DNA from 3 places in the Gilvimarinus sp. F26214L genome. Region 1 is predicted to be linked to each of the others. Evidence: predicted binding sites of a transcription regulator. Region 1 holds the regulator's gene; each other region holds the start of a gene.

Region 1 (3,210 bases):
AATCTTCGAACAGCAGCCCGAGCCGGACCAGGCTCCGGTAATTGCTCAGGGCAAGCGGATCGAATATGAACTCCAGGCCCAGGTGGAGACCGTTGCTGTGGTCGACGATGCGGTCGTGGAACAGGCAGGGATCGTCTCCCGTTGCGAGCGGATAGAGTTCAATCTCACGGAGTCTACCGCGAAAATGATGGGGTCATGCGTTACCGAGCGTCCGGCCCAACCGGCTGGAAACACTCCCTCGCCGACCAACGGGCTCTGAGCTTCATGCCTCGATTGTACGCCAGCCACCTGGCCAAGAGTTACAAGGGACGCGAAGTGGTATCCGATGTGTCCCTCGAGGTGAATACCGGCGAGATCGTCGGGCTGCTCGGGCCCAACGGGGCCGGTAAAACCACCTGCTTCTACATGATCGCCGGACTGATCAAGCCCCTGCGCGGGTCAGTCATGATCGACGAGCTGGATATTACCCGCTTTGCCATGCACGACCGGGCCAGAGCCGGCCTGGGCTACCTGCCCCAGGAAGCTTCGGTTTTTCGCAAATTGAGCGTGCAGGACAACATCCTGTCCATCCTGGAAACACGCCAGGGGTTAAACCGTAAACAGCGTCTGGCAAAGACCGATGAACTGCTGCGGGAATTCAATATCACTCACCTGCGCGGCAGCAAGGGGATGGCGCTTTCAGGCGGCGAACGGCGCCGGGTGGAAATAGCCCGCGCGCTGGCCACTGATCCCGAATTCATTTTGCTGGACGAACCCTTCGCAGGGGTCGACCCCATCTCAGTCCACGACATCAAGCAGATCATTGAACACTTGAAACTAAGGGGCATCGGCGTCCTCATAACCGACCACAACGTGCGCGATACCCTGGACATCTGCGAGCGGGCCTATATCGTCAGCGAGGGTCAGCTCATCGAATCGGGCAATCCGGAAGCGGTGCTTGGCAACCCCAAGGTTCGCGAAGTCTACCTTGGCCAGAACTTCCGACTCTGAGCCCCTACCCTCTCCTGAAAAGTTGGCGCGTACAGGCATACATATTGCTTGTCAAAGGCGTCCTCCCGTTGTAGCCTGTCCAGACAGCTAGACCGGCAACTCACTCACGCCTCAGGGCGTATCCATACAAACTGTCCGATCTACTTGCGGCGGGCCGGTCTCATATCGACTGGCTCCCGGCGAGGGGGATGTCTACGCGCTGCTCTTCGAGCTGGCGGAGGCTGGACACATGAGAGAATTTGCAGAGGTAGTTGCAAGAATGATGTTGTTGTCTTTTGAAGTATTCAGCGGCGATCAGACAAAACGGGGTTGCGAACAGACATGAAACAGTCTCTGCAACTCAAACTCGGCCAGCAGCTCACCATGACACCACAGTTGCAGCAGGCAATTCGCCTGCTGCAACTTTCCACCCTCGATCTCCAGCAGGAAATCCAGGACGCGCTGGACTCCAACCCCATGCTGGAAGTCACGGAAGAAGAAGGCAACGAGGGCGGCGACTCCCAGAAGAACACGGAGACCTCCGAGGAGTATCAGGCCCGCGACGAAGCCAGCCCTGATCTCTCGGAAAAAGACCTCAATAGCAGTGATTGGGAATCGGACATCCCCAACGACCTGCCCGTGGATACCAGCTGGGATGAAATCTACCAGCCCACCTCCACGCCCAACTCCTCCGGGTCCGGCGAAAACGACGATTTCGATTTCGAGTCCCGCCGCAGCAGCACCGAATCACTGTTTGACCACTTGATGTGGCAACTGAACCTGACGCCCATGTCCGATCAGGATCGGGTCATCGCCATGGCCATTGTCGATGCAGTGGGCCCCAACGGCATACTCACCAGCAATATCAACGATATCTACAGCGGCCTCATCGAATCCATTGAAGATCTGGAACTCGACGAAGTGGAAGCGGTATTGCACCGGGTTCAGCAGTTTGATCCTCCCGGCGTTGCAGCGCACGATTTGCAGGAGTGCCTGCTGATTCAACTGCGCCAACTGCCCTCGGACACCCCCTATCTGAAGGAAGCGATGACCGTGGTCAGGGATCACCTGACCCTGCTTGGTTCCCGCGATTACAAGCAATTGATGCGCAAGACCAAACTCAAGGAACCGGAACTGCGCGATACCATTTTGCTGATTCAGCAGCTCAACCCGCGGCCCGGTGACCTGATCAACTCCGGCGACACGGAATACGTCGTACCCGACGTATTTGTGAGCAAGGAAGAAGACCGCTGGGCCGTCCGTCTCAATCCCGAGATTGCCCCCAAGATTCGCATCAATCCCGAATACGCGAGCCTGATCAAGCGTGCGGACAGCAGTAGCGACAATACCTTTTTGCGCGATAACCTTCAGGAGGCACGCTGGTTCCTGAAAAGTTTACAAAGTCGCAATGAGACTCTGCTCCGGGTTGCGAGCTGTATCGTGGAAAAGCAGCGGGGATTTCTCGACTACGGCGCCGAAGCCATGAAGCCGCTGGTATTGCACGACGTGGCGGAAGCAGTGGGCATGCACGAGTCCACCATCTCCCGAGTGACCACCCAGAAGTATATGCATACTCCCCAGGGCATCTTCGAACTCAAGTACTTTTTCTCCAGCCACGTGAGCACGGACACAGGCGGTGAATGTTCCTCCACGGCTATCCGGGCCATCATCAAAAAGCTCATTGTTGCGGAAAACCCCCGCAAGCCCCTGAGCGACAGCAAGATTGCGGAACTGTTGGCGGAGCAAGGGATTCAGGTCGCCCGGCGCACCATCGCCAAATACCGGGAATCCTTGTCCATCCCCCCCTCGAACGAGCGCAAACGGCTCGTGTGAATCGGGCGTTTTCGTTCCGCTTCCCACCCCCGACCTGCCCCCAACGCCTCTCCTCTTGGGAGGGGCGAGGGAGTCTGCTAACATCTGTTGAGGTAGAGCAAGTAAACTGACGAAACGGTGCAGACAAGTACGCAGTATTTGCTAATCTAGGGTCGAGGCCCGCCCCTTCACGGCAGGATCTGACCAACGTTCAGCAGGAGCGACACTATGCAGATCAACACCAGCGGTCACCAGCTTGACCTGACTCCCGCAATCAAGGATTACACCGAAAGCAAGCTGCAGAAGCTGGAACGCCACAATGACCGCATAACCAGCGTTAACGTCATCCTTTCGGTGGACAAGCTGGAGCAAAAAGCGGAAGCTACCGTCCACGCCAGCGGCAAGGACTTTTTCGCGGACGCCAGCGCC
Region 2 (3,210 bases), on a different contig from region 1:
GCAATGTCCAGCGGCTGTTGCTCCTGCTCGTTCGGATGCCGGATGTCGATGACCACCGACCCGCTATCCACAGTGTCCACCACCGGCACCTCCTTGTCCTCCACCATACTCTGCTGCGCGACTGCAGAGATGGGCAACGATTGCCGCTGCTGGAAGGCCGACTCGAGCTTGTCCCAGTCGAAGTTCGCCTCTTCCCGTTCGACCCGCGCCAGCGTGGCCCGGGTGGTGGGCTTCTGGGAAATGACCCCGCAGTACTCGGGCATGCTGGCGGCAAATTCCTCGGTTCCGATCTTGCGGGAGAGAGTGATGATGTCGCTCTTGTCCATGGTAACCAGCGGGCGCAGCACCAGGGTATCGGTGACCGCGTCAATGACGCTCAGGTTGGCCAGTGTCTGGCTGGACACCTGGGCCACGCTTTCCCCGGTGACCAGGGCCTGAATGCTCATCTCCTCGGCAACCCGGCTGGCCACCCGCAGCATCATGCGCTTGAGGATGACGCCCATCTGGGAGTGGTGGATGGTGGACATGATTTCACTCACCACCCCCTCGAAAGGTACGGTGACGAACTTTACGTCGTGGGACGCGCCGTATTTCTGCCACAGGTAGTAACTCACCTCTTTCACCCCAAGCTCGTGGGCGCGCCCGCCCAGGTTGAAGAAACAGAAGTGGGTGAGCAGACCCCGTTTGGCGGTCATATAACTGGCCACCGTGGAATCGAAGCCGCCGGACACCAGGGAAAGCACTGCATCCTGGGTACCCAGAGGGAAGCCGCCCAGCCCGGGGCGATGGTTCAGCAGCACGTAGCAGTGCTCGTCCACCACCTCCACCCGGACGGTCACTTGCGGGTCCTTGAGCTGGACCCGGGCGCTGTCCACGCCCCGGTTCAGAGCGGCACCCACGTGCCGCTCCACATCCATGGAGTTGAAGTCGTGCTTGCCGGAGCGTTTGGCGCGAACGCAGAAAGACTTGCCGTCCAGCTCCGCGCCGCGGATGGCGAGCACCTTCGCGCCCAGGTCTTCCAGATCCGTAAATTCCACCAGTCGAGCTTCAGCGAAATAGGCGATGCCCGGGGTATTGGCGAGAACTTCGCTGACGCGGGCGACCGTCGCGGGGCGGTCGTCGGGAACTCCGATATCCATCCGGTCCCAGGTTCGGCGTACCTTCAGCTCCCGGTCCACCTCGCCGAGCAGGCGCGACAGGTTGCGCTGCAGCTGCTTGATGAGCCGTTTGCGCACCGGAGGACTTTTAATGGTAATTTCAGGGAAGTACTTAACAACGAAATGCATGAAGCGTTGGAACCTGTGTGGAGCAATGTGGGGCCCGAATTATAGAGATATCCCCGCCCGGGCGCAGCCCGGACCGTCTCGGGCGCCAAAAGCGCAGCAGATAGGCTCCGTATCCGGATGGACGCACCATAATGACGCCGTGGCGCCGCAAATGCTTCATTTTGGTGCACGATGTAGGTCGCGGCCCCTGCTGTATAAGTGGAAATCCCTTGCTGCGCGCGAGCTCTGGCTGATACGCGGCTTTGGCAAACATTTTGCAAATGGTGATTTAGGCGTCTCGCACAGGTGATCACGCTTCTCGCTCGAATGGAAGACGGAGCGCCCGGGCGGCATCCGTCAGTGACACACCAAATCAAGTCAAATCTGTGGCCGCGGCCATCCTGGAGGATCCATGTCAGAGAAAACTCTGCAACTAATCAACGACAACGACGTACAGTGGGTGGATCTGCGGTTCACCGACACGAAGGGGAAGGAGCAGCATGTATCCATGCCTGCCACTGTGGTGGATGACAGCTTCTTCGAAGACGGCAAAATGTTCGACGGCTCCTCTATCGCCGGCTGGAAGGGCATTCAGGAGTCCGACATGATCCTGATGCCGGATGACAGCAGCGCGGTACTCGATCCATTCACCGACGAGCCCACTGTTATCGTCCGCTGCAACATCGTCGACCCCGCCACCATGCAGGGTTATGAACGCGACCCGCGTTCAATCGCCCAGCGCGCCGAGAACTACCTCGCCGCATCCGGCCTCGGCGACAAGGCTCTTTTCGGCCCGGAGAACGAATTCTTCGTGTTCGACGACATCAAGTGGGGCGCAACCATGGCCGGGGCCTTCTACAAGATCATGTCTGAAGAGGCGGCCTGGGCCTCCGAGCACAACTATGAGGAAGGCAACATGGGTCACCGCCCGGGAGTCAAGGGCGGCTACTTCCCGGTGCCGCCCGTGGACTCGCTCCATGACCTGCGCGCGGCCATGTGTAACGCCCTGGAGCAAATGGGCCTGGTGGTGGAAGTGCATCACCACGAAGTGGGCACCGCCGGCCAGTGTGAAATCGGCGTTGGCGCCAACACCCTGGTGAAGAAGGCGGACGAGGTGCAGATCCTTAAATACTGTATTCACAACGTCGCTCACGCCTACGGCAAGACCGCGACCTTCATGCCCAAGCCGCTGGTGGGCGATAATGGCAGCGGTATGCACGTGCACATGTCCTTCAGTAAGGACGGCGTCAACCAGTTTGCAGGCGACGCCTACCACGGCATGTCCGAGCTGGCCCTGTACTACATCGGTGGCATCATCAAGCACGCCAAGGCCCTGAACGCCTTCAGCAATGCGTCCACCAACTCCTACAAGCGACTGGTTCCCGGCTTCGAAGCGCCGGTAATGCTGGCGTACTCCGCCCGCAACCGCTCTGCCTCGATTCGCATCCCCTATGTATCCAGCCCCAAGGGCAAGCGCATCGAAGTGCGCTTCGGCGACAACACCGCCAACCCCTACCTGTGCTTTGCCGCCTATTTGATGGCGGGTCTGGACGGCATCAAGAACAAGATTCACCCCGGCGATCCGGCGGACAAGGATCTTTACGACCTGCCGCCGGAAGAGGCGCGGGAAATTCCCACCGTGTGCACCAGCCTGGACGAGGCTTTGCGCTCCCTGGACGCGGACCGGGAGTTCCTGAAGGAAGGCGGAGTCTTCACGGACGACGTGATCGATGCCTACATCAAGCTCAAGCAGAGCGAAGTGGAACGACTGCAAATGACCACTCACCCCGTGGAGTTCGACCTTTACTACAGCGTTTAAACCGCTCGAGTGACTCCATGAAGCCCGGCTGCCGGCAGCCGGGCTTTTTTGTGCTTCTGATTTGTACGGGTCCACAGCAGCGGCGCTCTGTGCTCGCTCACGGAAGGCGCAACCGCTAAACTAGGG
Region 3 (3,210 bases), on a different contig from region 1:
TTAGATAATTATTTCCCATATTCGTTCGAAGGTGGAGTTCCACTAGTAAAAGTTCATCCTGGTACATGGTTCCTCCTTTTTGGGGTTTTGCTCATTATTACGACACGCGGTCCTAGTAGGTTCTGTAGTGATGTATTCTTTAAGAACAGGAGTATTGGGCTGACGCTCACGATTTTAACCGTGGTGCTACTGTACTCTGTAGCGTCTTGGGGGGTCGGTGGCATTGCGGTGTTGGTTGATAATTATTTTTACTCAATCCTATGTGTTTACCTGGCGATGCACCTTAAAGATCGACACGCATACCGGTTAACGTTCTTCATAATTTTCATAATCCTTGTGAATTGCTTAATCGCAGTTGTTGAGTATATTTCTCGGCGTCACCTCATACCGAACCCTGTCACCGGAACAGTCTTTTTCCGGGCAAATGCGTTGATGGCTCACCCTTTGAACAACGCGCTTATCGCTTTGCCGGTCGGACTGTCAGCCTTACTTCTTCCTGTGAGATCGGGGTACCGTTACTTGATTTCAGGTATTGTGTTTCTGGCTTTGCTAGCGTTTGCCGCGCGAGCTTCGTTGGCTGTTTATTGCTTTTTCTCGGCTATCATTATTTGGACCCTCGGGTTTCATAAACGTCGATCATCGAGGTCATTCTTTGGCTATCTATTCTTTGCGTCATTGCTTTCGATGGCGTTTTTAGTGTTGGTCTACTTCGTGACCTTCTATACGAGTTACGGTGGTGGGATTTCCTCAAGGCTTCAGTTTGATGACTCGGCTTACACTCGAATAGAGTCGTTGCTCTTTTTCGCCCGTCTTGACTTATCTTCATATTTCTTTGGTTCCGGACCAGCTGGGTTTCGCTACCTTACAGAGAGATACTCTGATGCCAAGATTATTGAGAATTTCTGGATACAAATGATAGGAATATATGGAGTTCCAGTCTTTTTCTTAATGTGTTACGGCTTTGCGAGGGTGTTTAAGGGGCTGCTTTCCGATAGTTCGTTACAAGTTAAGATGGTTTTTGTCTCGTTTTTTTTGGCGGCCAGTTCGAATAACTCACTGATCGTGAAGACGCCTGCTTTAGCAGTTATTATGTTGATTATTGTCTTGATTAATAAAGTGGCAAGAAGGCCCTGTCATACAAAACATAGTAGGCGTAGGATGCGTGAGCGGGCTGATGAAGCTGGGGGCCAACCAGTGATGTTGTGAGGCGCTTTATTCCGAAAGAACGGTTGTCTGCCATCGCTTTGCTCGCTCTTGCCAATAGCGCGGGAGCTACGATGACTTCATGTGCATGAGTTGGAAAAAGAAGCGGTGAATTCTGTTGATTGATCCATGGCAAATCAGTAGTCAGCAGAGACGATACATCGCGTGAATGATGGTATTATTTTCGAGCTGAAGACACCAGCCAAGATCTACTGAACGAAGTGCTCATACAATGAGCCCGGGAGCTTCTGGCCATAAGTGTAGTGGCCGGAAGTACAGGTGCTGCTGGAGCCAGTCCAAAGGACCTTACTTGGCGAAGAAGCTGGAGAGTTGTCAGCCATGCGTCGCTAACGCGTCGGTCATGCATTCGACGGGTGTTTCATGCCTTTCGTGTGTTTGTTTAAACCGAGGGCAACCTTCAAATCAGGGTGACTTAACGCGCTGTTGGTGTGTCATCGATGTGTCATACGGTTTGCTTTTACATTAGCCTCCAGTTCGACATACTCGTGTTTCAAATGAATCGGAACCGGATCGAAATAAGCCATGCAACGAATTGAACTGCTCGGTTGCTCCATGGATGTGGCGAGCATGAGTGAAACCATTAACAGAATTGAAGTCGCATTACTAGAAGGACGCTTCACTCAGCATGTAGTTATCAACGTCGCCAAGCTGGTCAACATGCGCAAGGATCCAGAGCTGGACGCGTCCGTGCGCGGGTGCGACATCATTAACATCGACGGGATGGGCGTGGTCCTGGGGGCTCGTTTGTTGGGGCATCAGGTGCCGGAGAGGGTTGCGGGCGTGGACCTGTTTCATGCCTTGCTGGCCATGAGCGCGCAAAAGGGATATTCCGTGTTTTTGCTGGGAGCAAGGGCCGAAGTGGTATCTGCCACTGCTGAGAGGGTTCAAGCGATGTACCCTGGGTTGCGGATCGCTGGTTACCACCACGGCTACTTCTGGGATGACGAAGAGGCGATGGTGGAGAAGGTTCGAGCGTCCGGCGCGCAGCTTTTGTTTGTGGCCATTACTTCTCCCAGGAAGGAGAATTTTATCAGCAAATGGCGCGATCAGTTGGGCGTTACATTTGTTATGGGCGTGGGTGGCACGTTTGATGTGGTGGCTGGCAAGGTAAAGCGCGCACCGTTGTGGATGCAGAAATGGGGCCTGGAGTGGTTTTACCGCGTGCTCCAGGAACCCAGACGAATGTGGAAACGTTACCTGGTGACAAACATTCAGTTCGCGTGGCTGCTGCTCAAGGCAAAATTGGGAATCATTCGTTAGCAGGCCTGCATTCCCGATGATCGCCCAATTGGCGTAAGGGCGCGTTGGGCCCGGCGACACGCCTTGATTGCACGGATATTGCTTAAAGCCAAGCTGGACTTTAACCAGTAACCATCGAGGGCGTCCTTGTGCCATCCAATGTTATCTGGCAAGAATGCAAAATCACCCGTGCCGATCGTGCTCGGGTCAAAGACCAGAAGCCGTGTCTCCTCTGGTTTACGGGATTGAGTGGTTCCGGCAAATCTACGATTGCCAACGCTCTCGACGTGGCTTTGCACCGGCGTGGCTATCACACATTTCTTCTTGATGGCGACAATGTCCGCCATGGGCTGAATCGCGATCTCGGATTCTCCGACGATGATCGGGTCGAGAATATTCGGCGCATTGGTGAAGTTTGCAAACTCTTTGCAGATGCGGGTTTGATTGTCTTGAGTGCCTTCATCTCTCCATTCAGCGGTGACCGCAGGATGGTGCGCAAGCTGTTTCCCGCGGGGGAGTTCATTGAGGTGTTCATGGAGACGCCGCTGGCCACCTGCGAGGAGCGGGACTCAAAAGGCTTGTATGGCCGCGCCAGGGCAGGGGAGATCCGTAACTTTACCGGTATTGATTCCCCTTACGAGCAACCGAAACGCCCGGAAATACGCCTGAACACCGCGGAGCTGTCCGTCGACGGCTGCGTCGATCGGTTGTTGACCTATCTGATCCAACGAGAGCTGATTACCGCCC

Evidence for each region. The regulator sigma-54, encoded in region 1, starts transcription at its own class of promoters, with help from an activator protein. The targets are predictions, from matches to a motif close to TGGCACANNNNTTGCNNT.
Region 2: a site for sigma-54 is predicted at 1,530-1,547, ahead of glnA (glutamate--ammonia ligase). Genes of this name have one in related genera too.
Region 3: a site for sigma-54 is predicted at 1,665-1,682, ahead of ACURWW_RS16070 (WecB/TagA/CpsF family glycosyltransferase). Genes of this name have one in related genera too.

The regions. Positions count from the first base shown of each region.
Region 1 is NZ_JBTIYG010000009.1:115,630-118,839, forward strand. Features, by position in the region: gene lptA (lipopolysaccharide transport periplasmic protein LptA) at 1-259, shown strand, start outside; gene lptB (LPS export ABC transporter ATP-binding protein) at 265-990, shown strand; gene ACURWW_RS11855 (RNA polymerase factor sigma-54) at 1,312-2,802, shown strand; gene hpf (ribosome hibernation-promoting factor, HPF/YfiA family) at 3,010-3,210, shown strand, end outside.
Region 2 is NZ_JBTIYG010000002.1:255,279-258,488, reverse strand. Features, by position in the region: gene thiI (tRNA uracil 4-sulfurtransferase ThiI) at 1-1,286, opposite strand, end outside; gene glnA (glutamate--ammonia ligase) at 1,678-3,084, shown strand.
Region 3 is NZ_JBTIYG010000019.1:1,973-5,182, reverse strand. Features, by position in the region: gene ACURWW_RS16075 (VpsF family polysaccharide biosynthesis protein) at 1-1,206, shown strand, start outside; gene ACURWW_RS16070 (WecB/TagA/CpsF family glycosyltransferase) at 1,747-2,484, shown strand; gene cysC (adenylyl-sulfate kinase) at 2,613-3,210, shown strand, end outside.